4 regions of the Staphylococcus ureilyticus genome follow, and region 3 is predicted to be linked to each of the others. Evidence: riboswitches for the same ligand, from Rfam matches in the RefSeq annotation. Region 3 holds a riboswitch; each other region holds the start of a gene.
What was found. Region 3 has a riboswitch for S-adenosylmethionine ahead of MUA21_RS11430 (MetQ/NlpA family ABC transporter substrate-binding protein). Riboswitches for the same ligand answer to the same signal wherever they lie in the genome.

Region 1: it holds a riboswitch for S-adenosylmethionine, as region 3 does, so the genes downstream of both, metX (homoserine O-acetyltransferase MetX) here and MUA21_RS11430 (MetQ/NlpA family ABC transporter substrate-binding protein) in region 3, are expected to answer to the same signal.
Region 2: it holds a riboswitch for S-adenosylmethionine, as region 3 does, so the genes downstream of both, MUA21_RS03015 (methionine ABC transporter ATP-binding protein) here and MUA21_RS11430 (MetQ/NlpA family ABC transporter substrate-binding protein) in region 3, are expected to answer to the same signal.
Region 4: it holds a riboswitch for S-adenosylmethionine, as region 3 does, so the genes downstream of both, MUA21_RS09865 (Na+/H+ antiporter NhaC family protein) here and MUA21_RS11430 (MetQ/NlpA family ABC transporter substrate-binding protein) in region 3, are expected to answer to the same signal.

Annotation. Positions count from the first base shown of each region.
Region 1 is NZ_CP094825.1:13,103-21,045, reverse strand. Features, by position in the region: gene dnaB (replicative DNA helicase) at 1-346, opposite strand, end outside; gene rplI (50S ribosomal protein L9) at 377-823, opposite strand; gene MUA21_RS00075 (DHH family phosphoesterase) at 820-2,787, opposite strand; gene MUA21_RS00070 (DUF2232 domain-containing protein) at 2,802-3,728, opposite strand; gene metX (homoserine O-acetyltransferase MetX) at 4,008-4,976, opposite strand; SAM riboswitch class I at 5,038-5,138, opposite strand; gene MUA21_RS00060 (AzlD domain-containing protein) at 5,266-5,595, opposite strand; gene MUA21_RS00055 (AzlC family ABC transporter permease) at 5,592-6,287, opposite strand; gene serS (serine--tRNA ligase) at 6,738-7,943, opposite strand, start outside.
Region 2 is NZ_CP094825.1:608,837-616,779, reverse strand. Features, by position in the region: gene MUA21_RS03025 (MetQ/NlpA family ABC transporter substrate-binding protein) at 2-817, opposite strand; gene MUA21_RS03020 (methionine ABC transporter permease) at 836-1,531, opposite strand; gene MUA21_RS03015 (methionine ABC transporter ATP-binding protein) at 1,524-2,549, opposite strand; SAM riboswitch class I at 2,631-2,736, opposite strand; gene MUA21_RS03010 (thioredoxin family protein) at 2,790-3,089, opposite strand; gene MUA21_RS03005 (toprim domain-containing protein) at 3,086-3,478, opposite strand; gene gcvH (glycine cleavage system protein GcvH) at 3,727-4,107, opposite strand; gene MUA21_RS02995 (arsenate reductase family protein) at 4,287-4,640, opposite strand; gene MUA21_RS02990 (thioredoxin family protein) at 4,784-5,104, shown strand; gene MUA21_RS02985 (nitroreductase family protein) at 5,226-5,771, opposite strand; gene aroD (type I 3-dehydroquinate dehydratase) at 5,838-6,557, opposite strand; gene MUA21_RS02975 (organic hydroperoxide resistance protein) at 6,732-7,157, shown strand; gene MUA21_RS02970 (GNAT family N-acetyltransferase) at 7,645-7,943, shown strand, end outside.
Region 3 is NZ_CP094825.1:2,304,757-2,312,699, reverse strand. Features, by position in the region: gene MUA21_RS11455 (acyl-CoA thioesterase) at 1-362, opposite strand, end outside; partial or broken gene MUA21_RS13265 (thioesterase family protein) at 462-581, opposite strand; gene MUA21_RS11450 (hypothetical protein) at 588-734, opposite strand; gene panE (2-dehydropantoate 2-reductase) at 778-1,695, opposite strand; gene MUA21_RS11440 (NAD-dependent epimerase/dehydratase family protein) at 2,222-3,073, shown strand; gene MUA21_RS11435 (ABC transporter substrate-binding protein) at 3,553-4,410, opposite strand; SAM riboswitch class I at 4,794-4,903, shown strand; gene MUA21_RS11430 (MetQ/NlpA family ABC transporter substrate-binding protein) at 4,997-5,812, shown strand; gene MUA21_RS11425 (lactate/malate family dehydrogenase) at 5,865-6,797, shown strand; gene MUA21_RS11420 (BglG family transcription antiterminator) at 7,035-7,943, shown strand, end outside.
Region 4 is NZ_CP094825.1:1,964,650-1,972,592, forward strand. Features, by position in the region: gene MUA21_RS09860 (SRPBCC family protein) at 1-320, opposite strand, end outside; gene MUA21_RS09865 (Na+/H+ antiporter NhaC family protein) at 568-1,854, opposite strand; SAM riboswitch class I at 1,968-2,068, opposite strand; gene MUA21_RS09870 (flavin reductase family protein) at 2,155-2,766, opposite strand; gene MUA21_RS09875 (SDR family oxidoreductase) at 2,870-3,751, opposite strand; gene MUA21_RS09880 (amidohydrolase) at 3,830-4,954, opposite strand; gene MUA21_RS09885 (SulP family inorganic anion transporter) at 4,961-6,127, opposite strand; gene hutI (imidazolonepropionase) at 6,342-7,574, opposite strand; gene hutU (urocanate hydratase) at 7,571-7,943, opposite strand, start outside.

The DNA of each region.
Region 1 (7,943 bases), 390 kb from region 3:
GTTTTGTTGCATGCTTAAATACGATATCTGTATAATATTGAATATTTCGAGTTGTCGGTACATTACTAGATAATTCTGCTAGATATTGTGGGCCACCCGCTTCATTTAGTCGTCCTTCATGTGACAGTTGATCCATAATTGTAACCACGTCAATATCTTTATTATCTTCGTTGAGGTTCATCATGGCTCTAAAGATGTGTTGATGCGCGCCTCTATAAAAGGACTCAGGAAGTAAGACTTCCTGAGTTCTGTTTATCAATTCCGGATCTATGATAATGGCACCTAAGACAGATTGTTCAGCCTCATTACTGTGGGGCATTTGATTTTGTTCATACATTCCATCCATTATGATTACACCTCATATCTCAATCCGTTTTTATTGTTCAACTGTGTGTACACGAATTGTACCTTCTACTTCTTTATCTAATTTAACTGGTACATTTGTGTAACCCAAGGCATGTATACCGTTTGGTAAATCCATTTTACGCTTGTCAATTTTTATATCGTGTTGTTGTTGTAATGCTTGAGCGATTTGTTTTGTACTTACTGAACCAAATAATTTTCCCGCATCGCCTGTTTTAGCAGATACTTCAACTTCAATTTGACTTAATGTTTCTTTTAATTTTTTAGCATCTTCAATTTCTTGTTGGCGTTCCGCTTCTGCAGCTTCATTTTTCTTTTCAAGCTGTTTTAAATTACCTGGTGTAGCTTCTACTGCATAATTTTTCTTCAATAAGAAGTTGTTGGCATAGCCTACTGGTACATCCTTAACTTCGCCTTTTTTACCTTTACCTTTAACGTCTTGTGTGAATATTACTTTCATGAATTTTCACTCCTACTCATTTGTTCTGTTATAGCTTGTTGTAATTGTTCGATTGCTTCATCAACAGTGACATCTTTTAATTGTGTAGCTGCATTTGTTAAATGGCCACCGCCACCAAGTGCTTCCATTGTCAGCTGAACATTAACTGCACCGAGTGAGCGGGCAGACATACCGACTAAATTATCTTCTCTTCTAGCAACTACATACGAAGCTTCTACACCATCTAAACTTAACAGTTCATCCGCTGCTTGTGCAACTGTTACAGGATGATAGATTTTTTCGTTCGAACCATGTGCAATTGCGACACCGTTGTCTTGTAGTTTCACTGTTTGGATTAATTCAGTACGATTAATGTACGTATCTAAGTCATCTTTCAAGAAGTGCTGCGTTAATATTGTATCTGCACCATGTGCACGTAAATAACTTGCCGCATCAAATGTTCTTGAACCTGTTCGCAATGTGAAATTACGTGTATCTACAATAATACCTGCAAACATAATTGTCGACTCTAAACGTGTTAATCGTTGTTCTGTTGGTTGATATTCTAGCAATTCAGTCACTAGTTCTGCAGTTGAACTTGCATATGGTTCCATATAAACCAGTAGTGGACTAGAGATAAAGCTTTCACCACGTCTATGATGATCAATCACAACTTTACGGTTAGCTTTGTTTAATATGTTTTCGTCAATAACCATTTCTGGTTTATGTGTATCTACAACTACTAAAGTTGTCTTAGACGTCATGATGTCCCATGCTTCGTCAGATGTAATAAAACGCTCTTTTAGTTCAGGCTTTTCATCGACTGCATTCATCACACGACGTAACGTCGGATCTATATCTGAATCATTCAACACAATGTAAGCATCCAAATTGTTCATCATAGCGAATCGTGAGACACCAATCGCTGCACCAATAGCATCTAAGTCAGGACGCGTATGTCCCATAATGATGACTTTGTCGCCTTCCATTAATATATCTTTTAGTGCATGAGAAATCACACGTGCTCTAACACGTGTACGTTTCTCCATAGGGTCAGTCTTACCACCATAAAAACGCACATTTCCGTTCATATGCTTAATCGCAACTTGGTCGCCACCACGACCTAATGCTAAATCAAGTCCAGATTGAGATAATTCACCTAAATCGATTAAATTCTCTGAGCCTTCACCTACACCAATACTTAATGTCAATTGCGCACGGTAACCCACACTTTTTTCACGTAATTGACTCAGTATACTAAAATTAGATGCTTCAATTTCATTTAAAATACGTTGGTTTAAATAGGCAACAAATTGGTCTGAACTATAACGCTTGAAATAAATGTTATATTCAGTTGCCCATCTACTGATTACACGCGTGACCATAGAGTTAATCTCTGAACGTTGCGTATCATTCATATTTTGCGTGATCTCATCATAGTTATCTAAAAATAGTGTTGCAATAATTGGTTTAGATGCTTCATATAATTCTTGTGTATGTATTTCTTCTGTTATATCGAAGAAATACAATACATGTTCTTTTTCTGAATATCTCACGCGATAGTGATATTCATTTTCTTGAATTTCCACTTCTTGTGTTTTTTCTAACTGTTTTAATATATTAGGATATACCTCATTGACTGGATCAGAAATTACATTTCGATCTAGACGATCCGACATAAATTGGTTCATCCACTCTATGTTTTCGTTTTCATCTAAGATAATCATCCCAATAGGTAATCTTTTAATAGCAGTATTACTGCTTGCTGAGATTTTTCCACTCAGATTATCTACATAGTTATCCAATTTTTGTAAAGCTTGTCTTACCATTAGTACTGTCCCTACGATTATGATGAGTAATACAACAGTAGCTATACCTGCAATCAATTGATTAAAAATAAACCAAACGACGACAAGCGCTATTGCTGTGAGCACCATAATAATAAATGGTAAAATCAACGCTTTTTTAGTGGATTGACGGTTCATTTTTCCACCTCAAATCATTTTTTAATGATACGTTTTAAATTGATACATAAATCTACAAATCCCAGGAGACTCACAATATGTGTTAATGGCATTAAAATTGTCCCTATTACCATTAATATCACTGTAAGTGCTGGCGGCATTGATTTCGCTTTTCCGAAAAAGTGAATCACACTTAACCCCTGAATGTACATACATAATGATAACACAATTTCAAAGTTTAAGACGATCGTTTGAAACGCACTTGGTTGCGTTGAAAACATAACACAAATTAATACAATAATATACATCCATAAGACAGAACGCTTCATTTGCCAAGCATATAATGGTTTGAATATGGGTGTAGCGATTTTGAATTTACGCAAGATTGGAAAAGTGATAATTAAATTGATTAATATAAGTAGAAATACGCCAATGATTATATAACTTGGTAGTTGTACTGCTGATTGGCGGAAAGCCTCTTCAAACATTTGTTTATAATCTGCGTTGACTGAAGCGCTGGAAATTATGTGATACATCTGTTCTTTAATCGGTTTGATTAATGAAGCAGCACTCGATATTTTTTTTGATGCTTGTAACACCATAAATGCAATTAATGCAATAATACTAATAAAAGTCGTTGTTATATATAGTATACGTTCTTTTGATGTTCGTTCTTTTAATAATTGACCCACTACAAAACTTACTACGAACAAGAGGATCATGATACTTAACACGAATATATTACCTAATAACGTAGTTAGCACAACTGTAATGACTGCCGTTAAGCCAAAAGATTCTACAGATTTATGCCATAAAATAATACCTGGAATTGTTGCAAATAAACTCAACACGAGTCCAAGTATCGGTAATATATGTAAAGCTAAAGCAACTATAATTAACGTAATTACACTAAGTATAGTGGCTTTAGTATGTATTTTAGAAAACAAATTCGCCACTCCTATACAATTTTTGTCTATGTTTATTATTTTAACCTCTTTAAAACTTTTATACAATTATTGACAATTCTTTTTGTCAGAAGTTCAATATCGGGGCCAATATCTGAAAACGAACGCCTTTTTAAATTGCATTTCCGTCGTTGATTCCAACTTCAAATTTCATATTTTGCTCGCTATAAAAAAAAGAAGACATCATAGTAAAACAGTTATTTCAACTTTCATAAAGTATAAAATAACTATCCTAGACGTCTTATCATACAAAATGAACTAAAATAAATCATATCGTTATTTTCTTTTGAACTTAGAAACTTTTAAAAAATGATATAAATTAGGTGCCCAATCATTAAAGTTCAATAAGAAACCATCATGTCCTACATTATCTGGCACAAAGCAATGCTTGTGATATTTAAATCGCGCACCTGTGGCATATACTAAATCGTCTGGATATAACAAATCATCCGTAAAGCCCATAGTCATAACCTTAGTATCCAGACGTCCAAACACTTCATCTACATCAGTACGATCTCTATCTATATCGTGGCTATCTAAGACGTCTAGCAGGCTTAAATAACTCAATGGGTCAAAATGCTTTTTAAACTTGTTCCCCTGATGTTTCTGGTAGTTTACAACTTGATCAGGTGTAAATCGTCTATCATAACTTTTGGAGGAGCGATACGTTAAGAAACCAAGCTGCCTTGCTATGCTCATACCTTCACCATGATCTAATCGAATCGCCTGTCTCGCAATTTCATTAAATGCACGACTATATGAGGAAGTCTTATCAGTCGCAGCTAAAATCACTGCTTTATCTACTTCAAATTTATGATTATACAATAATTCCAGCGCTTGCATACCTCCTAAAGACCCACCGATTAAAATACTAATTCGATCAAACCCTAATGTTTGAATACCTAATTCGATTGCATTGACAATATCACGCAATGTTAAATGCTTAGGAAAATCAGCATCTGTTAATGGCGAACTGGAACCATACGGACTACCGATCACGTTAAATGTTAAAAATTGATAATCATGTATAGGCATGTATCCCCCATCTATAATCTCTCTCCACCAACCAGGATTGTCATCCGTACCATAGGTCAAATGATTACCAGTCAGTGCATGGCATACAAGCACAAGTGGCTGTCCTTCATATCCTACATGTTCATAACGTAATTTTAAATTTAAAATCGTTTCACCTGATTCAGTTGTAAATGGTCCCAATTCTAATGTATCAACCGTATAATTTGTCATCATTTACCTCCTACTTAGTAAAAAAACTTCTCACCTATTTATAATAAGTAAGAAGTTACAATACTTATTATTCGAGCGAATCGTTGGTATTAGCACCGTGCTTATTAAAGTCGGTTGCTGAAGCTTCATTGGGCCAAGTCCCTCTGCTTCTCGAAATAAGATTTAATTTTAATTGTAAAAAGCTGTGCATAAATCAAATATCCATTTTAACAAGTATTTCATTAAAATTATCAAAATATTCTAATTATTACTATTTTAACGGATAATGGGAGTCACTTCAATAATATCTTTAAAATATCCATCTTAAAATTGCCATTATTAAAATTCCACTGACAATCGTAATCGTTAAACTCCTTGTAATGATAGCAATGATTATGGTTGGAAGCATCGTTACTAAAAACGGCAAATTAACACTATAAAGCATTGAGCCTTCATGTTGTTCTAGTACGCCGTCTACAATCAATGCAGTAAATAATGTAATGGGAATGAAAGAGAGCCACTTTACGACTGTCTCAGATAGTTTGATTTTTGTAATTAATATAAACGGTATAATACGTGTCAACCACGTTACCACACCGCATAAAACAATAATTAATAACATATGTAATGTCGTTGTCATTTATCGATCACCACCCCTAATCCCGCAGTAATTGTCGACGCTATGATGATTGCTACGTATGAAGGCATAAAGAAACTTAAAATAAGCATTAACAAAATTACACAAACAATTAATACTAAATATGTTTTAACTTGTGACTGCTTAATAGCATCGAATTGTGAAACAGCTAGGAATATAAACATTGCAGTAATAGCAAAATCTAACCCAAATGCATCGGGATTCGTTATGTATTTACCAAAAATAGCACCAACAACACTAGCAAATGTCCAAAATAAATATGCAGTGATATTTAATCCATGTAGCCAACGATCATTGATTTTTTCACCTTTTAGATGTGGTGTAATAGCGACACCAAATGTTTCATCTGTAATCAGAGAAGATATGGCTATACGATTCCAAAACCCATATCCTTTATAACTTGGTGCTAAGGTCATACTTAATAAAAACATCCTAGAATTCACAATAAATGTCGTTAAGGCAATTGCAGAAATTGGAGTTCCAGCAATGACTAATGCACAAATAATGAATTGTGCTGCGCCTGCATAAATAAGTAAACATAATAAAATAATTTCAATTAAATTGAAACCCGAAGCCACTGCAACAATACCAAAGGAAAGACCAACACCAGCATAACCTAACAAAGTCGGTACACATTCTTTTACACCTTGCTTAAAAGTTAGATGTGTTGTCATCATGCCACCTCCCAAACATTTTATAAAAATAATAGAACTAGTTTAATACAAAGCAAAAGACATATCCAACATCTTTAGACTTATGTATGTATGACCTAAGACTTACCGATGTCTAAAAATCCCGTTAAACCAGCATTTTAGATTTCGGAATATTGTGTTATTATTTTAGACTCACCCCTTATCATTTGAATAAAATAAGTCATTTTACAAATTTAAAAAACTGAAAACTGGGATATTTAACACCTCCCCTACCCTTTCTTTTCTTTAAAAATATTAAGCCATTTAATAAATCAAAAGCCTTATAATTCATTATTCATATAAAATGAGAGGTTGAGACATTCATTTATCTCAACCTCTACTTGCACTTCAGTATTAACTTGTAACCACTATTTTGAAAGTTTAATATTTAAACTTTCTCAAATATCGCTGATGAATTCATTTAAACGATTTCTATTTTTCTTTAACTGGGTGTATCACTGTTTTACCACCCATATATGGTACTAACGCATCTGGAATAGTGACTGAACCATCTTCATTTTGATAGTTTTCTACGATTGCAGCAAATGTACGACCTACTGCTAAACCACTTCCATTCAATGTGTGCACTAATTCTGGTTTTGCTGTTTTCTCACGTTTAAAACGAATATTAGAACGACGTGCTTGGAAATCAGTAATATTTGAACAAGAGCTGATTTCTTTGTACTCATTATAGCTTGGTAACCATACTTCTAAGTCATACGTTTTGCTTGAGCCAAAGCCTATGTCACCTGTACATAAAATAACTCTACGATACGGTAAGCCTAACTCTTCTAAAATTGCTTCTGCATGTTCTGTCATTTCCTCTAACGCTTGCCAAGAATCTTCTGGTTTTTCAAAACGTACCATCTCTACTTTATCGAATTGATGTAACCGGATTAATCCTCTTGTATCTCTACCAGCTGAGCCCGCTTCACTACGATAACACGCTGATTGCGCAGTAAATTTAGCAGGTAAGACATCCGGACCAATAATTTCATTGCGATAATAATTTGTTAATGGTACTTCTGCTGTTGGAATTGTATATAATCCTTCTTTTTCAATTTTGAATAAATCTTCTTCAAATTTTGGTAATTGGCCAGTACCATACATTGAATCAGCATTTACTAATTGTGGTACCATCATTTCTGTGTAACCATGTTGTGTCGTATGTTTTGTAACCATATAATTCATTAATGCTCTTTCCAACTGTGCACCTTCGCCAGTTAAGAACACGAATCTTGCTCCTGCGACTTTTGCGCCTCGTTCAAAATTAGCCATTTGCAATGACTCTACTAGATCCCAATGTGCTTTTTCATCAAAATCAAATTCCCTTTGTGTGCCCCAACGCTTTAATTCGACATTATCTTCATCAGAATCGCCTTCAGGTACATCATCATGAATTGTATTTGGAATGCGAGATAATAAGTCTTCTAATTCTTTATCCACATCATTTAAATCATTGTCTAACAATTTGATGTCATCACCTAATTTTCTCATTTCTGTGATTACATCATCTGCATTTTCTTTATTGCGTTTTTTTTCAGCAATTTCACCGCTTACTTTGTTACGTTCAGCTTTCATTTCCTCAGCTTTACGAATTAATTCACGGCGTTTGTCATCAAGTGATAATACATCATC
Region 2 (7,943 bases), 980 kb from region 3:
ATTATTTTGCTGGTACTACGGCTCCGTCATATTTTTTATTGATGTAATCTTTAATTTCTTTAGACTGTAATACATCCATCAACGCTTTAATTTTTTTGTCGTCTTTATGGCCTTCTTTTACACCAATCAAGTTAGCATATGGATTATCTTTTGCTTTTTCTAAAACAATTGAATCATTTTTAGGACTTAATTTTTGATCAATTGCGAAGTTTGAATTGATGATTACTGCGTCAGCATCTTCTTTTTGATAAATCTTAGGTAAGTATTCTGCCGATTGTTTATTATTAAATTTGATATCTTTTTTATTTTCTACGATGTCATCAAATTTAGCATCTTCAGTTTTAACACCTTTTTTAATTTTAATTAATCCAGCGTCAGAGAAGAATTTTAAGAAACGTCCTTCTTCTGCAGGGTTGTTTGAAACATAAACAGTAGCACCTTTTGGTAATTCTTTTAAACTTTTATATTTCTTTGAGTAAACAGCCATAGGTTCTAAATGTACATTTCCTGCTGACTCAATTTTATAGTTTTTGTCTTTCTTTTCAGTATTTAGATAAGGCGTATGTTGAAAGAAGTTTGCATCTAACTCACCTTTATCTAATAATTTGTTAGGTGTTGTATAATCGTTAATCGTTTTAATTTTTAAGTCATAACCTTTATCTTTTAGAATTGGTTTTGCTTTTTCTAATATTTCAGCATGTGGTGCCGGAGAAGCGCCAACTGTAATTGTCTTATCTTTACCTCCGCCGCCATTACCACAAGCAGCTAATACTAATGCTAAAGCGATGATTGAAGCTAAACTAAATAATTTTTTCATATAATTGTCCCCTTTAACTTAACGTTTATCTATTTTATTAGTAACTTGATCTCCAATAAATTGGATGATAAAAACAATAATTAAGATTAAAATTGTAGAAACGAATATGACATCGTTTTGGTTTCGTGTGAAGCCAGTTAGGTATGCTAAGTTACCCAGACCTCCAGCTCCAATCACACCAGCTACTGCAGTAGATCCTACTAATGCTATTGCTGTTACAGTTATTCCAGATATTAATGCTGGCATAGCTTCAGGTAACAACACTTTCTTAACTACTGTCCATGTTGTAGCTCCCATTGACCAAGCCGCTTCTATAACACCCTTGTCTATTTCTTTAAAAGCAATTTCCACTAATCTGGCGTAGAATGGTGCTGCACTGATAATTAGTGCAGGTAAAGCACCTGTTGGACCACTAATTGTTCCAAGTACTAAACTCGTAAATGGTATAAGTAGTAAAATTAAAATAATGAATGGTATTGCTCTGAATAAATTCACAATAAACGATACGACACTGTAAAACACTCTAGCTACTGGTGATTGGCTTTTAGCAGATAAGAATAAAAGCACACCAAGTATCAAACCAAAAATAAAAGCAAATATTGTAGAAATCAATGTCATATAAATTGTTTCATATGTAGCTAACCAAACTTCATCCCAACTTACATTAGGCATTGTTAGCATTTCCTGTAGAATCTCGCCGAATGAACTACCCATGCTTTAACACCTCCACAGAAACATGTTGTGCTGCTAAATCATTTTTGAACTTTTCGAATTTTTCAGAATTCACATCTAATAAATGTAATACTAAAAATCCTAGAGCACCATCCTTAGTATGCTTAATATTTGCTTCAAGAATATTAACATCTATATTATGTGTCTTTGTTATGTATGATACCAATGGTTCAGTTGTATTATTTCCTGTAAAATTCAATCGTACGATATAAGCAGTTTCATCTAATTCGATTAATTCAGAAATAGACTCATCAAACTCATCATTTAAGTCCTCTTTCACAAAGCGTTTTGTTACTTCATGCTGTGGATTTTCGAAAACATTTGACACTTGTCCTTGTTCAATGACGCGACCATTTTCCATTACTGCCACTTCATCACAAATACGTCTTATGACCTGCATTTCATGTGTGATAATAACTATTGTTAAATTTCTTTCTTCTTTAATTTTTAACAATAATTCTAGTATTTCATCCGTTGTTTGCGGATCTAACGCACTTGTAGCTTCATCGCAAAGTAAAACATTAGGTTCATTTGCTAACGCACGGGCAATACCTACACGTTGCTTTTGTCCACCCGATAACTCTGATGGATAAGCGTTTTCTCTACCCTTTAGTCCTACCAATTCCACCAGTTCAATCGCTCTTTTTTTGGCTTCATTGCGTGATACACCAGCAATTTCTAATGGAAAAGTAATATTATTTAAAACATTACGTGACCACAATAGATTAAAATGTTGAAAAATCATGCTCACTTTTTGACGTTTTTTTCTCAATTCTGATTTTGATAATTTCCCAATCGTATCTCCATCAATGATGACATCTCCTGAAGTTGGTTGTTCAAGATTATTTAAAAGTCTTATCAAAGTACTTTTACCTGCACCTGAAAAACCAACCACACCAAAAATCGAGCCTGATTGAATACTTAAATCAACATGATCTACTGCTAACACATCGTGTTTTTTCGTCTTGTATCTCTTAACGATTTGATTTAATTCAATCATTGTCGTTTCCTCCTTGTATTGCTCATTCAATTAAAAAATGCTTTCTCTTTTCACTGAAGAATAGAGAAAGCAATGTCGCTTCTCTCATCTTCTAAAGTTTATCTACTTTATGTGAATTGGCACCATTTCTATTACAGACGGTTGCCGGGCTTCATAGGGCACATCCCTCCACCTCTCGTGATAAGAGTACATTATTTAATTATCCATAATCCTACCATTGTACTAAAGATTCGTCAATAATTATTTTAAATTTTCTAACAAATAAGGCACTGATTGAAATGCATAAATTCTTTTTTGTTCTTCACCTTTAGACATAAGCATAAGTATCGGTACCGATTGTATCTCATGTTGTTGACTAAAATCAGGATGAAAATTTAAATCTATTTTAGTAATTGGTAATTTTAAAATTTCATTCGCAATATCTAACATGCGTTCTGACACTTTACATGTGCCACAAGTTGGCGTATAACCAAAAATTAGATATTTCTCTTTATCTACGTGTTCGAAAACATTAACACGCGTTTCATTCTTTACATTCATGTTAATAAACTGACCCTTTCAGCAATATAATCTAATTTGGCTTTTGCTACTTTTTCTTCATCTTTCACTATAAAACCATGTTTTGCTAACACTTTTGACAAATAGGCTTTAGGGCATCTCGCTACTTCACCATATTGTTTCTCTATGCGAATATGTTTACTTTCACTTAAATATTTTTTGAACCATTTACGTATCTTTTCACCTTCATCATCTGCATCCGCAAGCACATAAACTTGCTTGTCGTATAACGATTCTATCATCTCATCTAACTTATCAATTCCCATAGTACCGTTTGTACAAATGATTTCAATCGGTTGGTCAATCACCTGCTTCACCCGTTTCTTGTCTGTTTTACCTTCGACAATTATAACTTGGTTTAATATCGCCATGACAGTCACCTCTAAATGTGATAGTAAATTCAATTTTATATTTAGTTCTACACCATACATTATCAACATAAACATTTATTATAGTTTCTTATTAAAATCTTATAATTGAACCATTCATTTGTCACCATTGAACTTTTTAATGTTTTTGATACTTCAAAATCAATTAATATATTCAAGTGAAATTTAATCTTTTGTTATAGAAAAATAAAAACTCCATGATATATCGTATCGTGGAGTTTGATTTCATATTATTCACCGATCATTTCAGAATATTGGTCAGCTGACATTAACTCGTCTAATTGACTTTCATCGCTTAACTCAACTTTAACCATCCATGCTTTTTCGTATGGTGATTCATTAACGAATTCTGGACTATCTTCTAGTTCATCATTTGTTTCTACAACTTTTCCTGAAACAGGTGCATAAAGTTCTGAAACTGTTTTCACTGATTCAACACTGCCAAAAGATTCACCTTCATCAATATCGTCATCAGTTTCAGGCAATTCAACGAATACGATATCACCTAATTCACTTTGCGCATACTCAGTGATACCAATTGTTACTGTATTTCCTTCAATTTTTACCCATTCATGTTCTTTAGAATATTTTAATTCGCTTGGTACTGCCACGAGAATCCCCTCCTAAATGTTTTTACATATTCATGATGCCATATGAAAGGCTTACAATCAACTATTTAATTGATTTTACAATACTTCTCATGTTTTACAATTCATCGCACAAAACTTTTCTGAAGTATATAACATTTTTTTCAAAAGTTGTTAAAAATGAATTGCAAAAGCATGTGTGTTTACAACCAAGTTTCCTTGTATTGTTCCTCTTTAAAACCTACCGTTACTTTATCCCCTAATACTGCGAGTGGTCGTTTTACTAACATACCATTTGAGGATAATAAATCTAGTTTTTCTTCGTCAGAAAGGTCTTTCAATTTATCTTTAAGGCCTAGTTCACGATATTTTGCACCATGTGTATTAAATAGTTTATTGATATCTATACCTGTAGTATTTATGATTTCTTTAAACTCATTTTTAGTTGGTGTATGTTGCACAATATCGATGGGTTCAAAACTTACCCCGTATTCTTGTAAAAATTTAGCTGCTTTTTTACAAGTTGTACAATTAGGATATTGGTAAAATTTTATCATTTTTCAGAACCTCCTATGCTTAGTTAACACTAATATAACAAACTTATAACAAAAACGCTCTAATTATTAAGCTGATTTTTTTATTTACTGCAATTTGTCAGTTATAATGTCAATACTAATATCTTTTATAAAGGAGTCTAATTATGGAATCTATTAATACTAATGATCAATTTAAAAGCACAATACAAAGCGACGCACCAGTCATCGTTAAATTTGAAGCAGGATGGTGCCCAGATTGTAAAGCTATGGACATGTGGATTGACCCAATTGTAGAAAAATACAACAATTATAATTGGTATACTGTAAACCGCGATGAATTAGAAGATGCAGCGGCTGAAAATGACGTTATGGGTATTCCAAGTTTATTAGTTTTTAAAAATGGGGAGAAATTAGCACATTTACATTCAGCAAATGCAAAATCTCCTGAACAAGTTGAATCATTCTTAGCTGAAACATTTGAGTAATTTTTGCTTTAATTCTTTCATTTTAACTTTTAAACAATCAAAATTTTAAAATAGACATTATTAGGAGTGGGACTGAAATCTTTTTATTAAAAGATTTCAGTCCCACTCCCTTTTTTCATAATTAGAACTTATCAATGATTTGATTGTGTTGGCGTTCTCTGTGTGGCATTCTTTCTAAATCTTCCAAATCTGTTAAATATAATAACCCTACTAAACGCTCATCATCTTTCACACCAAATATTTTACGTATTTCAGGATTAAATATATAAGCCGGAGACTTCCAACATGTACCAATACCTGCTTCAAAAAGTAATAACATGAGATTTTGCGCAAATGCACCAAATGCCATATTATTCTCTAAACTTTCTTTTTGTCTTGGATCTTCTTTAACGATTAAAGCAAGCATACCACCTAAATTAGTAGCAACTTTATAGTGATCTTCCTGTTTTTTTCTTAGATTAGGAAAAGCAATTTCAGTTAATTGCTTACTCATATCTCCCAATCTATCTTTTGCGATATGAACCACTCTCCAAGGTGCTCTCAAACCGTGATTCGGTGCATCTGTAGCACGCTGTATCGCTTCATATAAAGCATCGTCATCTATATTCATATCTCTTCTAAAGACCTTTATACTTCTTCGTTGAGCTATTGCATCTTGTAGTTCCATCTAATATCGCCCTTTCACTATTGATAACTATTTTCAATTATAAGACAGGACGATAAGATTTTCAAACTACTGATATAACTTTAATTGCGCGCTTAAAGTTTCAACTTGAATCTGTCCAGGTGCTTTAGGATTATCTAAACAACCATATGATACTGCGCCTCCAAATAAACCTTGTGCAGTTCTCGAAATGGTGCCTAATTTCGACATTGCAATGCCAATGACTTGTTGCGGAACTGTATCTACTGTTGCTGATAATGCATATAATAAATTTAAAACATCTTCTTTACTTAAAGGCATGACCGCGACTTTTAAGTAATCTGGATTCATTTGATGCATTTTAAAATATAAATGTTTTAGCTGTGTGAGTGCTGGTGTTTTTTGAAAATCATGATAAGACAATATAACTTCAATATTATTTTTGTGTGCTTGGTCAATCAAGTTCAATATATATTGAGATTGTTGGTTAATTTCAAATTCTACATCAATCATATCTACGTGATCTATTTTAATTATTCTTTCAAGTAATTTAATGTACGAATCAAACGTCAAATCACCTTTACCCCCTTGTGATTGTGTCCGATACGTAACTAAAAGTTTTTTATTTAAATTTAATTCATATAATTTATCAATGACATTAGCTATATCATTTATCTCTGGTGTTGCCCAATGATCAACTCTCAATTCTATTATATCGATAGAAGTTTGATATTTTACTAATTCATGTAAAAAAGTTTGTGAAATTTTATTTTCTGGCTCTATCGTTACCGCAATTTTTACTTCAGACATTTTAAAAACTTCCTTTTCAATCAACATTAAAATTATTGTATAACAATCTTAAGAACTTACACAATCTTTAAAGCGTACATTTAAACAAATAACAAAAATCCATTCACCTTTTATATGATTTAAATTTAATTTTAAGGGTATTGTTGTTATATAAGTAATTTAGGAGGTAATATAATGGCAGTAAATTATGAAACAAAAGCAACGAATACAGGTGGTCGTAACGGTCACGTGCAAACAGATGATAAAGCAATTGATGTAGCAGTCATTCCTCCAGCACAAGCTGATGCTGAAAAAGGTACTAATCCTGAACAATTATTTGCAGCAGGTTATGCATCATGCTTTAATGGTGCATTTGATTTAATTCTTAAACAAAACAAAGTCAGAGGCGCTGAACCTGAAGTCACTTTAACAGTACGTTTAGAAGATGACCCAGATGCAGAAAGCCCTAAATTAAGTGTTTCAATAGATGCAAAAGTTAAAAATGTTTTATCACAAGAAGATGCTGAAAAATATCTACAAGATGCACACGAATTTTGCCCATATTCAAAAGCGACACGCGGTAATATTGACGTAGATTTAAATGTACAAGTAGTAGAATAGTAACAATAAAAGCCCCCAAAATTCGATTAGAATTTTGGGGGCTTTTATTGTTAAATTAGTACTGCTTATGCTTATGTCGTGATGTCTTTTGATCATTTCCTCTTTTTTTAATTGTCTTCATCTTTATAATTAATCCATATGTAAATCATTAATATGGCAAAAGAAATCAAGATAAGCAAAATTAGCGAAACTATAATAGTCATTAAAGATTCCACTTATCGTGCCTCCGCTCATAATATATCACTCACCATATTATACCATAACCATCCTATCCATTCGCGTCATTTAAAAATTAAATAAAATACAATTATACACTTAATAATTTTATATTTTTTTGGCTTTCGAAATAAACATGATTCCATGTTTTTGAATAAAATTAAATATAGCGTTGCTCAATTTTACTTTTTCCCTTAAAATCAAATTTAATACGGCGTTAAAATTAATTAAACTATTATATAAATGGTTTATAAAATTTAGGAGGCACTCAATGACAAATATACGTTACTTATCAATCGATGATATATCCAACTATAGAACATTATTAAAACGTGGCATTCATGAAGATCTTGACGTATTTGCATGGAAATTGCAAAATGATCGCTGCTTGGCCGAACTAAATTTACAAGATTTACTTTCTACCAATTCAAATAAATCAATTGTCATTGGAGCCTTTCAAGATAGCGTTTTGATAGGTGCTGTAACACTTATATTTAATCAGAGTTATAGCTTGGCACACAAAGCAGTTATTGAGAATATGTGTGTTATGGGCGAAAACCATGAATCTAG
Region 3 (7,943 bases):
CCGTTATTAAAATTTTGTGCCCGTGTATGTCCTAATACATGATGATTATTGTGTTTTTCTAATGCTTCCGTGTCAGAATGAAAGTAAACAGTAAGAGAAACTGTACCTATTGGAACAACTTTTTCACGACGGACGTATATTCTTGGGAAAAAGGCGTCACACATTGAAGCAAGTGATAAATAATCTAGTGGTCTATTTGGCTTGTCTTTCATCCATTGTAATGTAACTGAATCTGCATGATTTGATTTTGTGTAAGCTCTAGGTGCACCTTTTACTATTTTAATATCATAATGATTTACCCAGGGTGGGACTTCAGTTAATGATAAACTGTCTACACGTTCTGCATCTGGCACTTTTGGCATGCTTAATTCGATTGAAGACCATGTATCTCTTTTCTTTGCAGTAACTGCAGTCGCTGTGATAACTATTTCATGATGTTGGCACAGTTCAACATACCAATGTTGTGTAGAACGATTGGTTCTTGTAGGATTTGCTTTAATAATAAATGAGCCGTCTTTGACAGGTGCTGCGTAATTAACAGTAAATGAAACTGGGCTACCAAGACAGTCAGGATGTTCTATAATTGCTCATAATAATGTTGATGCAATCACACCACCAAAAGGGCCAACCATATTGGCATAATCGTCAGAAGTATGTCCATGATAAACGCCAATTTCTTGTTGTTTTAGGCTTGTTGCGATATCAAAAGGGTGTGCGTACGTATTTAAGCTCATTGATATGCCTCCTTATAATTTTTAGCTAAGTTTTAAGAAGATTTTATTGAAGCATTTCTTTATAAACTTTGTGATTTTGATATGAAGCATAAAGCAATGGTGCGTTTAGTTGATATTCTTCGGCTAAATTCAGTAAATTGCCTTGTAAGTGATCGGCTTCAATATTTAAGCCTTTTTCCATATCACGTTGCATTGATGTTTTGAAATGATATGAGAGCTTAGTAAGTCCTTTCATATACTGATCAACTATTGTATCGTCAATGGGCACTTGGTGACTTCTCATAATGGATGAAACTTCTTCATATAATGATTTGATAAAATCAGTGCCACCTTCACTATCACGTATTGGTCCGATTGGTGCATGCATCATCGTAGTTACACTTGATAATACTGTAATCATTAGATATTTTTGCCACATACCACGCATGATATCTGAAGTTAATATAAATTCAGATTTTGTATTAGCGAAAGTATCTTCTATTAATTTAGCTCTATCACTATTCGTACCATTTAATTCTCCAAAGAAAAGCTTATCGAAATCACTAGTTTGTACGACTTCACCAGTGGCATTCAATGAGGTTTCAATGATGCAATATCCACCCATGACTTTATTTTCACCAAAAACAGCTTGTAATTTTGGAATATGTGCAACACCGTTCAACAGTGGGATAATCACTGTGTGGTCACCAACAAATGGTTTTAAGTCATCGATTGCTAGCTCAAGGTGATAGGATTTTGAAGATAGCAAAATTACATCAAATGGTTCTGCTTTGTCTTCTTTAGTAATCAATTGAGGGGTAAAACTATAATCACCGTTCTCACTATGGATGACTAAACCGTTCCTTTCCAAATAAGATTTCCTTTTCGGTCTTACTAAAAAAGTGACATTTTTATGGTTTTCTACTAAACGACCACCAAAATAGCCTCCAATTCCACCTGCTCCTAAGACTAAAATACGCATCTTAAACACTCCTTAATCTATGTAATGATTCATATTGTTATATATATATACCACTAAAAGTTCAAAGTTACGCATTGGAAATGAACAGAAAATTTAAAGGCATGCTCATTGCATAATATACAATAAATTTTAAATATCAAAGAACATCCTTCGTATTTGAGAAATGAGACTTAATAATCTAAGTCAAAATATAAGAACATTAAATTTTTGATGATTATGTAATGGATTGGCCGAGTAGTTGCAAAAGCAAGTGATATATAACGTAATTCATTGTTTATTGTTAAATACTCTGTGGGTATATTTAATAAATGAAGCATGGAGTGAAAGTGGTGATTACTATATAGCAATTATTTGAAATGTAGAACCATGCTCATATTATTATTTTGATATTTATAATGAACATGACCTTTAAGATGTTACATAAGCTTTTGAAGGTCGCGTGTATTATCATCTTTGAAAGTAGTATAAAATTTAGACAAGAATAATAAAAATGATTATAAAATGTGAATCATGAAGGAGGATGATTATGACGAAAGTATTTGTAACTGGTGCTACAGGTCTTATTGGCATGAAACTGACAAAGCGTTTACTTGAAGAAGGCTATGAAGTAGCTGGATTAACAACATCTAAAAAGGGTGAGGAGAAACTAGTTAATGCAGGTATTCAAGCATATATCGGTAATATTTTAGAATACGAAACGATAGAACGCAGTATTGGTGATTTCAAACCAGACATTATCATGAATGAAATTACTGATTTAAAGCAAGTTGATATGTCAGCTAACACAAAAGTTAGAATTGAAGGTACAAAAAATCTTGTTGATGCAGCAATTCAGCACGGCGTGGAACATATCCAATCACAAAGCATTGCTTTCGCATATGAAGGCGGTAATGGGTTGGCAACTGAGGATACGCCTTTAGATTACGAATCTAGTGGAGATCGTAAAATTACAGTAGATGGCGTTGATGGATTAGAAAAAGAAACAGCTCGAATAAAAAATTATGTCATTTTGCGTTATGGTTTATTATATGGTCCAGGTACTTGGTATGGTAAAGACGGCATGATTTATAATCAATTTATGAATAATGAAATTTCAATCACAGATTGTGTTCAATCATTTATTCATATAGATGATGCAATTGAAACAGCAATTCAGGCTTTAAACTTTGATTCGGGTATATATAATGTAGCAGATGATGATCCTGTAAGTGGCAATGTTTGGGATGACTGGTATGCAAACTTATTAAACGTCACACCTCATATTAATATAAAAGCTGCCGCACCCTATGAACGTGGTGTAAGTAATGAAAAGTTTAAAAGGCAAGGTGGTAAATTAACTTATAAAACATGGAAAGTTGGAATGAATCCTATAAACTAGATTTAGAAATTTATTAGAAAGTGGCATAAACATTGCTGCGAGATATTATTAATGTATGTTTTTTATGTAAAAAAGCCTTAAAAGTATTATCGTTAAGGCTTTCTTAGATTTTTAATTAATTACATAATATTCAATAAAGCATAGTATTATGGTGTATATTAGTGGAGATAAAAATGTCTTTGAAATCAAAATATTAATGTTATTTACTATTTATACATCTGAATGATAAAGCGAAACCGCCTATATTACCAATGATGGACAATATGCCGTTATTGAGGATAGCTTTACATTGTGCATTATTTACGATTGTCAACACAGCACATCTAAAAGAACCCGAAGCTTACTCTAGTAAGTTTCGGGTTCAGTGTTTCAATGGTACTACTTATTAAAATCTATAACAATCATACCAAATGAACCTTTCATCATTAATAACTAATATTAAAAAACGAGTAAACTGATAATACAATTATAAAGATACATTATTCTTTAAGATTGGCTAAAGTTTTTGCAATATCTTCAGAGGCAAATAAGCCACGCAGTTTTGACCATTCATCTCTATTTACGAAATGAACATTATTATTTTTTACAGCATCAAGTTGGTCCCATTGATTACTGTTTTGTAATTTGTTTAAATCTTCATCATTATTTTCATCAATCATTATAATTAATCTTTCTGGATTAACCTCAGCAAGCTGTTCATATGACATTTCTAAATAATTTGATTCTCTGTATGCAGGTAGTTTATCCGCAATGTTTTCAGTAAGTGCATTATTGAAACCTAATTTACTTAGAAGTTCACCTACATACGTTTTGTTAGAATGTGCAGTTATACCTTGTTCAGAAACTACAGCCGCCAATGTTTCTTTGTTTTTATCTATATCAATTTGCTTGTTGAAATCATTGATTAATTCATTGTGTTTGTCTAAGCGTTCTTTAGCCTCTTTAGATTTATTAACTGCTGTACCAATACGTTGGAATATTTCTAACGTTTCTTGATAGCCAGCATCAAAACTTCTAAATAAAATAGTAGGTGCAATCTCACTTAATTCATTATATATATCTTGATGACGATTAACATCTCCAATGATAAGTTGCGGAGAGGCAGAACGAATTGATTCAAAATCTGGATCAATACGAGTGCCAACAGATCTATATTTACCAACTGCTTCTTTAATTGGTGATATTAAATTTGCGCTATCATTATCATCAGCAATGCCTTTAACATCTATATTTAAAGCAACGAATGCATCAACAAAAGAAAATTCTAAAGCTACTGCTGAATGAATATCTTCTGGTAAATCAGTCGTTCCTAAATCATGTTTAAATTCAAAAGTCATTGTATTACCTCCTAATAGATAGTACAGTATTAATATTCCACTTAACTGTTATACAAAACGTAATAGAAATCTATATTTTCAAATGCCAACAATGATTATAAACGAATGTTTTATATTTTAGAAAACCCACACAATATTGGTGGATTCATATACGGACAGCATCATGTTTATTTGAAAATAGAAGTAAAACCATTATGTAAACTTACAAATTAAATAATTAAGATGTGAGTGCATTGCCGGTTCATAGTGTAAATATATTCGTTTCACATGGAACAATTTTATTAACATTAGATTAATCAATAATTAATTAGAATTTTTTAAAATTGATTGACTATACATGAGTGGAATGCTAGGATTAATACGACTCAAATACATAGAATTGACTCTTATTTAGAGAGGTGGAGGGATGTGCCCGATGAAACCCGGCAACCATCGTTAAACGAAATGGTGCTAATTCACAGAAAGTAATCTTGATTACTTTCAAAGATAAGAGAAGGTGGATACTTTCTCTTTATTACAATAAGAGAAAGTATTTTTTTACATAATGAGTGAATTTTATTTTCAGACAAGGTTAAGGAGAGATGTTATGAAAAAGTTGATTAGTTTAACAATTTTAGTATGTTTTGCTGCAATACTCGTAGCTTGTGGTTCGTCCAAAGATAAAGAAAATAAAAAAATCACGATTGCTACATCACCAGCACCTCATGGCGAAGTTCTAAAACATGCGAAAGATGAAATGGAGAAAAAGGGGTATGATTTAGAAATTAAAGTTGTTAATGACTACAAAGTACCTAATAAACTTTTAGACAAAGGTGATGTTGATGCAAACTTCTTTCAACATGTACCTTATTTAAAGGCTGAAAGAGATGACCATAATTATAATATTGAGGAAGTAGGAAAAGTATTTACGACACCAATGGGCGTATACAGTAAAAAATATAAAGACATCAAAGACATTCCTAAAGGCTCTACAATCTACGTTTCCAATAATCCAGCTGAAGAAGGGCGTTTCTTATCATTTTTCGTAGATAAAGGATTAATAAAAATTAAAAAAGGTATCAAAATTGAAGATGCCAAATTTGAAGATATCGTGGAAAATAAAAAGAATCTCAAATTTAACAATAAGCAGGGTGCAGAATTTTTACCTAAAACATATAAAAGTAAAGAAGGCGCAGCTGTCATCATGAATTCTAATTATGCGATAGATAATGGTTTGACGCCACACAAAGATGCTATTGCAATAGAAGGTAAATCATCACCATTTGCTAACATTATTGCAGTTCAAAAAGGCCATAAAGATGATGAAAAGTATCAAACTCTATTAAAAGTTTTACAATCTGAAGATATGAAAAAGTTCATAAAAAAAGAATATAATGAAGATGTTATACCGTATGAAAAATAAAAACATTAATTTATGATATAGGTTTTAACAAACAGAGGAGGTATGGTTACACATGTCTAAGTTAGGAATTGTCGGACTTGGTAGAGTGGGCAGCCAAGTATTGACAGACGTTCAATATTTGAATTTATTTTCAGAAATTGTATTAATTGATAGCAAAGAAGAAATTGCAAGCGGTGAGGCGCTTGATCATAATCATTCGCAAGGATTGTTTAATACAAGTCATGTGCGAATTAAAGCTGGCGCATATCAAGATTTAGCTGATGCAGATTTTATAGTAATTGCCGCAAGTATACAAACGGATAAAAACGATGGTGATCGTACACTATTGGCACAAGATAATCATGATATTATAAAATATGTTATGAAACAAATTGCTGAAGTAACACAAGAAGCTATTATTATTTTAATTTCTAACCCAGTGGATTCGATGGTATATTTTGCTAATCAAGTCAATTATCCAACTCATAAAATCATTGGAACGGGTACAGCATTGGAAAGCTCTAGGTTCAAAACCATTATCGCTCAGCATTACCAAATTGATCCTAAAAATGTTGAAGCTTTTGTTATTGGTGAACATGGTCAGTATGCAGTGCCTGTATGGAGCAAAGTGCCCATTCATGGTATGGAACTATCAGAGTATGAAGCTTTAAGTCAATCACCAGTAATTGATAAAGCACATATTACATCAATTATCAATGAAGTATCAATGGATGTTTTTTATCAAAAAGGGTGGACCAATGCAGCGATTTCCAGGGTGACTACTACATTGATACAAGCGATTGCTTTGAATCAACGCACAATTATGCCACTAACATCAATCAGTCAGGAATATGGGCTAGATGACGGGGCGTATAGTTTGCCGACATTAATTGATCAGCATGGTATTGTACAAAGATATCCTATCACATTGGACGAACAAGAAGAACAGCAGCTCGTTGAAGCATATCAATATATCAGACAAACAATTCATATAGCACAAAAATAAGCTCATTTAATATAGAGTGAGAAACATAAGTATCACATAGCATAAAAAATGGCGATTTCTAGATTTTATATAGAAATTGCCACTTTTTTATTTTGTACTCATATTTTTGTTTCATCATTATGTCAGAAGTATCATAGTGTGACTGCTTGCTTTAATATGAAGGTATGGCTACAATGTATTTAAATATTAATATTGAATTTAATAAAAAATTAAACGATTAGAAAGCGCGGTGCAATCATGTTGATGAGACATGCTAAACTCATTAGGTTATTGTTGAACAACAGTAATCATTACCTAAGCGCAGATGAAATAGCTAATTATTTAAATATTTCCAATAGAACAGTGAGAAATGATATACAATACATTAATGGTGAAATTATAAATCGCTTGATTAGAAGTGTTAAAGGGAAAGGATATAAACTCAATCATGACCATTATGATGAGACAGAATTAGAGACATTGATACATTCGTATTTAACAAAAGAAAATGAAAAGTTAATGAAAATTGGATATGAATTATTAATGTATCAGAAACCCACTACCATTGATCAAATAGAATCAGCATTTATGGTAACGAAAGCAGAAGCTAATGATTATATAAATAGAATAAAGGCTTGGTGTGCATCATTTGATATTAACGTTGAGGTCGTTAAGAAAAAAGGTGTTACCATAACTGGTAATGAAATGAATATAAGGAATGCGATATTACATTTAAATCAATTGTCTAATAATGAAAAGACAGTAGAGGGTTTGATACTTAATGAAATACCTCAAGCGCACATCAAAACCATATGTCATATTATTAAAAACAGATTAGCACAACATTATATTTTTACTTCTGATATGCGTATTCAACAATTACTCATTCATTTAGTCATTATTATAAAAAGGGAAAAGATAAGTGAAGATTCATGGGTGATAAATGAAGAGGCTGAAGAAATAGCGATGCAGTGTATAGAAGATATCAACCATAAATTAGCTTATGGATTATCGAAAGATACAGCTAAGTTATTTTCTTTTTTCATTAGTTATTACTTTAATAAATATGATTTGGGTATAGAAACCTTTTTTGTTGAAAGCTATGTAGCGCGCATGATTCATCAAATGGAAAAAATAGTTGGTATCAATTTTACCCAAGACAATATT
Region 4 (7,943 bases), 340 kb from region 3:
AACATCTCTACTTCAATTGTATCTTCAGAGTCACTTAATTCAGGCATCCCTATCGTCATTACAATATATTCATTTGGGTTCAAAGTAACGTAAGAACCCTTCACTATATTTTCTTTCCCTTTACGAACATCAATAATTTCATAGCTTCCGTTTTGTACAGCGTCTATCTCTATTGATTTATTCGTTCGTTCAGTTGTCATAAACCATTGTTTAAGAAATCGTTGCTCAGTCCAAGCTTGATATACTAATTCAGGTTCAACTTTAAACAGTCTTTCCAACTGAATTTCTACGTTTTCATTTTCCACATTATATCTAGCCATGATTGTTCACCTACTTTCACTCTTATAACTATTCTAACTCATTATACTAGACTTCTAAACAATAATACTATGAAATTCAACTTTCCTTTATATCCCCTTTAAAAGTGATAACCTATTTATTCTATCGTTATTAATCAGTAAACGTCAAAATTTCCCCTTTTTTAATACTATCTTACTTCTTAAAAAAGAGGACAAACAGTCTATATCAAATAATATAAACTGTTGCCCTTTCTTTTAATCAACTTTTTTATTTTAATCTTGGTAATCTAAAGAAAATTGCAATTAGGCCACAAACACCTAGAATGATCGGATAAATTGAATACGGCATTAATGAAACTGGTGAGATAGACGCAACGCCTGCTGCTGCTATAACTTGCGGACTATAAGGTAATAAACCTTGGAAACAGCTCGCAAATATATCTAAAACACTTGCAGATTTCCTAGGATCAATCTCGTATTCATCTGCAATATCTTTAGCTAAGGGGCCTGCCATTAATATAGAAATTGTATTATTGGCAGTCGAAATATCCGCAGCACTCACAAGTCCCGCTATACCTAATTCTGCACCGCGTTTTGATTTAACCCTATTGCGTACAAAATTTAATAGCCAAGTGATACCACCATTATGTTGTATCAATGCTACAAGTCCGCCAATTAAAAGTGCAATAATCGCAATATCCTCCATACCAACAATTCCTTTTGAGATTGAACTAAGCAAGCCTGACCAGTTGAATGATCCATCAACCAGTCCAATAATCGCAGATAATACGGTACCACCAATCAACACTATAATTACATTTATACCTGCCAGTGCTAAAATCAGTACCAATAAGTATGGAATAACTTTAATAAAGTTATAGTCATATGATTTCGTAGTATCTATCTGAGCACCATGCGTTAAAAACCAAAGTACTATAACAGTAAATAGCGCACCTGGTAATACAATCTTTATGTTCACCTTAAACTTATCGCTCATTTTAGTTTTTTGAGTACGAACAGCGGCAATTGTAGTATCCGAAATCATTGATAAATTATCACCAAACATTGCGCCACCAACGACAGTAGCCATTGTTATCGCTGCAGATACATCCGTCGCCTGACTCAAACCAAAACCAACCGGCGCTATAGCTGCAACTGTACCGACTGAAGTACCCATTGAAAGTGATACAAACATACAAATGATAAATAAACCGACGATAATTAAGTTTTCTGGAATAAAGGATAGTCCTAAATTTACCGTCGACTTGACTCCCCCCATATCTGCTGTAGTTTGAGAAAATGCACCCGCAAGTAGAAATATTAACATCATCAAAATAATATTTGAATGTCCAGCGCCTTTAGTAAATACATCTACTTTTTTAGAAAATGTTTCTTTTTTATTTATCAACAAACCCACAATGGATGCGATAATAATTGCAACATTGAGTGGCATTATTGAAAAGTCACCAGTAATAACGCCCACACCTAAAAATATACCTACAAAAATGATTAATGGCACAAGCGCCCATGCGTTACCTTTTTTATTTTCCGTCATACAAAACCAACTTTCTTTATCATTACTTTTTTAGTCAATCATTCATTTTGCTTACCATAAAAAATAAAAAACTCTTTTCTCATAGAAGAAAAGAGTAAATCGATACATCTTTAATCTTATCTTCTAGCACACTTTATGCTACTGGAATTGGCACACGCATTACCATGTTGCCGAAGTTTCAATGGGCCAGTCCCTCCACTTCTCTAGATAAGCTATTTTATTTATTTTATAACAGTACACTATTCATGCCACTTCGTCAATTATATAATCATAATATGAAATGATATTTTACTTCAAAGGTTATTCCGTTGGCCGAACAATCGTAAATGTATCACCAATCGTGGCATAATCATTTCCAGCTAAACGGCACACGGCTTCTAGTGCCTGTGCATTAATCTTACTGTCTTCAAAATACACGTTTTCATTAATATGAAACATCACGACTTCTCCAATGATTAGATCTGACCCCTCATCAGTATCTCCTAATGATATAATCCGCTCTAATTTACATTCCATACGTATTTTCGCCTGTTCAATACCAGGTACAGTTATCAGTTCTGAGTCGACAAGGGTTAACGCTGTTCGTTCTAATTCATTTTCAGTACGATCCAATGGTGCAGCTGTACGGTTAATTTGCTCTACGTTTGTTTCATCAGTGATATGTACTACAAAATTTTCAGTCTCTTCAATATTAAGTGAAGTGTCTTTACGTTTACCTTCTGAGCGTCCTGTAGAAATCATAATCATCGGTGGTGCACTGTTCACCACGTTAAAAAAACTGAACGGTGCCGCATTTAACTTACCATTTTTATCTTGAGATGTCACAAAGGCTATTGGCCTAGGTATGACACTACCACTCAATAATTTATAGTTTTGTCTTTTAGACAATTCACTTGCTTTAAAATGTTTCACAAAAATTCACTTTCCTTTCATAAATAAAAAGTGGCTATGTCAAAATGTAAGTGCATAACTGTTCATTTAAGCACGAATCACTTTGAAATAGCCATCTATCAAATTAATCTAATTGTGTACCACCTGTAACCCCGTATACTTGGCCAGTAGTGTAACTTGATTCATCAGCTGCTAAATGAACATAAACGCCTGCTAATTCTACAGGTTGACCTGCTCTGCCAAGCACTTCTTTTTGTCCAAATGTTGGAATTTTGGATTGTGGTTGTCCACCTGATATTTGAAGTGGTGACCAAAATGGTCCTGGTGCAACACAGTTAACACGGATGCCTTTAGCTCCTAGTTCTTCAGACAAACTTTTAGTTAGCGATATGATTGCAGCTTTTGATGCTGCATAATCATGTAAAATTGGACTTGGGTTATAACCTTGTACCGATGACGTTGTCGTAATTGTAGCACCTGGTTCAAGATAATCAATCGCTTTTTGTACAGTCCAAAATATTGGATACACATTCGTTTCAAAGGTTTCAGTAAATGACGCTGTATCGAAGCCCTTTAGTGTATCTCTATATTGTTGATGTCCAGCTACGAGTGTAACATTGTCTAATCCACCTAACGCGTGATATGCACGTTCTACTAACTCATAATTGAATTGTTCATTGCGTAAATCACCCGGTATTAGCACAGCTTGTTGTCCTGCCGATGTAATAACTTCTTCTACTTCTTCAGCATCTTCTTGTTCTGATGGCAAGTAATTGATTGCAACATCAGCACCTTCTTTAGCATACGCAATAGCTGCTGCTCTACCAATAGCTGAATCTCCACCTGTTACTAACATCTTTAAACCTTTCAATCTACCATAACCGGTATAAGAAGTTTCTCCACAATCTGGTTTAGGGTTCAGATCTTTTTGTAAACCTGGAACGGGTTGCTCTTGTTTTGGAAAATCTGCATTTGAATATTTCTTTCTAGGATCTTGAGACGCCATGCTTAATCCTCCTCAAAAAATAATGGTTGTAATTATTTTTTACCCAAATTAAATCGCCCATAACACAAGATTATATTTTTAAGTTTCGTTCAATAATTTCTGTACAAATGTTACAAAGTAATCTGGTACTTTTTCTAAAATGCGTTCATCGGGATCATATTTGGGGTGATGTAAATCATAGTCACTATTAGATCCAATAAAAACAAATACACTTGGATACTTGTTGGCAAACCCAGAAAAATCTTCACCAATAGTTAATGGCTGTTCCATTATATTCACATTGTAACCTACTTGTTTAGCAACGTTAATTGCATCGTCTGTTAATTTTTCGTCATTGATTACTGCGCCTGGTAATCGTATATATTGTGTTTCAATTTCAACATCAAATACTTCTGCCAATCCACTCCCAATTTCTCTCAATCTCTTCTCAATGAATGTGCGAATACCTTCATCAAAACTTCTCACTGTACCTTGTACATAAGCTTGATCTGCAATAACATTCCATGTATTACCACAAGATACTTCTCCAATCGTTACGACTGCATTATCAAAAGCAGATAAATTTCTGCTGACGATGGATTGAACACTATTGATTAATTGACCTAACACGATGACTGGATCATTACCTTGTTCAGGCTTTGCTGCATGTGCACCTTTACCCTTAATTTTAAATTCAAAGCGATCTACAGAGGATGTCACGGCACCAGATTTCACTGCCAATGTACCTATATCCATAGTAGGATAATTATGATAACCAAGCACAGCTTTTGTACCATCAATGGCACCTGTCTCAGCTAATTTAACAGCACCATATCCCAGCTCTTCGGCAGGTTGAAAAATAAAACGTACTCTACCTTTTAATTGATCTTCAATTTCTTTTAATTTTGTAGCTGTTGCTAAAATACTTGCCATATGGATATCATGACCACAAGCATGCATAATACCTTCATTAGTTGATGTAAATTCATGTACAACTTCTTCATTAATTGGCAAAGCATCTATATCCGATCGAACAGCAATAAACGTATCTCCTTGACCTACTTCAGCAATCAAACCAGTTTCCAACGGTATATCTAAAATTTTAATTTCATAACTTTCTAAAATACGTCTCAATCGTTTCGTTGTTTCATATTCATCATCTGACAATTCTGGAAATTGATGAAATGTACGTCTCCATTTTACAAAGTCTTCATATTGTGGCATGACACGTCACGTCCTTTCTAAATTTATAAAACGTTTTAAAATATAATATAGTATTGTTACAATCACAACGCCGAGCGCTAAATTATTAGAGATTAAAATAAGTACCATCGTAAGTATTACCATGAATCCATTTACTAAAGGTGACTTACGTATAAAGGGTATTGTTCGTCTATCAAATGTATTCAATGAAATTGTAATAAGCACGGTAGCTAAAACAGCCATTGGAATATGTCCTATAATTTCACCAAAAACAAATAAACTTACCAGTAAAAAACTTCCGGTAACAAGCGTCGAAACTCTAGAGTTCGCCCCCATTGTTACATTAAAACGCGATTGACTAACAAGCGCACTTCCACCATAACCGCCAAATAATCCTACTACTAAATTAGCTATGCCTTGACCTATTGATTCACGATTTTTATCACTAGTTGTAGCTGTTACTTCATCCATCATTCTTGCTGTTAAAGTCGTTTGAACGATTGCAACAATAGCCATCATCAAACCATAAAACAATGTAATTAGGAGAAAGTTAACATTTAATATTTCAATAGGGATAGTTGGATAAGGTAGTTTAATATGTATTGAAGACAAATCGTGCACATATTTTATATCAGGTTTTAATACCCACGAAAATATTGTCAGTATAATAATGGATATCAATGGTGCAGGTATAATTTTGATATGTTGACCGCCCAACCAAATAATAAAAAATGACATGATTGCAACGATATAAGTTGCCATAGAAATACCTAAAATATTCTTTAGCTGAGATGTAAATAATAATATACCTAGTGCATTCATAAATCCAATTACAACACCGACAGGTATCAATTCTAACCATTTATTAATTTGAAAATACCCAAATGAAATTTGGATGATACCCATAAATAAAGTTGCTAAAATGACAGCTTGCATCCCATGACTTGCAGCTAAAGGTGCTACGACTAAAGATACACCACTACTTGGTGCTGATACCATCAAGGTTCTATTTCCAGTCAAGCTAAGTACAAGCATCATTAAACCAGTACTTAACATACCGATTGTCGGATTCACGCCTGCTATAAATGAAAAAGCAATTGCACCAGGTAACAATGCAAGTGCAAGTAATACACCTGAAAGTATATTCTGTACTATGTTACCTTTCCATTGTTCAATATACCCAGCATTACTCACACCATACTCACCCCCAAGCCCCTTTAATTACTATACTATCATAATTGTCAAAATATTTTATTAACTTAATTTTTTGAACTTCTAAATTTCTATTTTTAGAAAACTTGAATAAAAAAATAAGAATAGAGCGAGGACAAATCAACATTTTTGATTCCATTCCTCACCCTATTCATCTCTAATAATCTTATTTTTAATTTTAATTACAGTTTCTCTATTAAAGTTTTACACGATTATCAAAGAGCACTTTACCATCTTTAATAACTCTTTCTGCATGATTAATACCATAATGATATGGAATATATTCATGATTAGGTGCATCCCAAATTACAATATTTGCTTTATCTCCCTCATTTATGGTACCTGCATCAACGTCAATTGCTTTAGCTGCATTGACTGTCACTGCATTCCAAATTTCATTTGGAGATAACTTTAATTTTAACGCTGCAATAGACATCACCAATTGTAAATTATTAGTCACACAACTACCTGGATTGAAGTCAGTAGCTATCGCAATAGCGCCATCGTTATCTAGCATACCTCTTGCATCTGCATAACCTTCCTTATCAAGATAAAAAGTTGTCCCTGGTAATAATACTGCAACAGTATCACTATATTTCAATTTTTGTTTACCTTCTTCACTAGATGCAACTAAATGATCCGCAGAGATAGCATTTTCATCAATTGCAAGTTCTAAACCACCTAATGGATCGATTTCATCTGCATGAATTTTAACATCAAAGCCTTGTTTTTTAGCTGCTTCCATGTAAGATTTAGATTCTTCCACAGTAAACACGCCTGTTTCACAGAAAATATCGGCAAAATCAGCATATGGTTTAACTTCCGGCAATAAATCTATCATTTCTTGTAAGAAAGCTTGGTTAGACTCCGCATCTTTAGGCACAGCATGTGGCCCAAGGAAGGTATGTTTCATGTCTAAATTATATTTTTTTGCTAATCGATTTGAAACACGCAATTGTTTAAGTTCATTTTCTTTATCCAATCCATAACCACTCTTACTTTCAACCGCTAAGACACCGTGTTGTAACATGGTTAATAGATTTTTTTCCGCTTTTTCAAAAAGTTCGTCTTCCGTCGCTTGACGTGTGGCTTCTACAGTAGAAAGTATACCGCCACCTTGTTCAAGTATTTCTAAATAAGACACACCTTGACGCTTGAGTGACATCTCATGTTCACGTGAGCCACCATGTACAAGATGCGTATGTGCTTCTACCAAGGCAGGTGAAACGACTTTTCCTGAAGCATCTATTATTTCTTTTGCATCATATGCATCAGAATGTTCACCCGCATAAACAATCTTGCCATTTTTCACAACTACTGTACCGTTTTCAACAATATTTAAATCATTTAATTCTTTGCCTTTTAAAGGACGTTCGGTAGCTTTCGGTAAAATTAATTGTTTAATATTTTGAATGATTAAGTCGTTCATTTTTTATCTCCTTTTCTTGTAATCATTGGAATGTGAATGCCTTTTTCATTTGCTACATTAATTGCTGATTCATAACCTGCATCAGCATGTCTTACTACTCCCATACCCGGATCCGTAGTTAATACACGTCCTAAACGTTTATCTGCTCTTTCTGAACCATCAGCAACTACTACCATGCCTGCATGTAATGAATAACCCATACCAACACCACCGCCATGATGGAATGAAATCCAAGATCCACCTGCAGCAGTATTGATTAATGCATTTAAAATAGCCCAATCTCCTACAGCATCTGAACCATCTTTCATACCTTCAGTCTCACGATTAGGACTGGCTACTGAACCTGAATCTAAATGGTCGCGACCAATT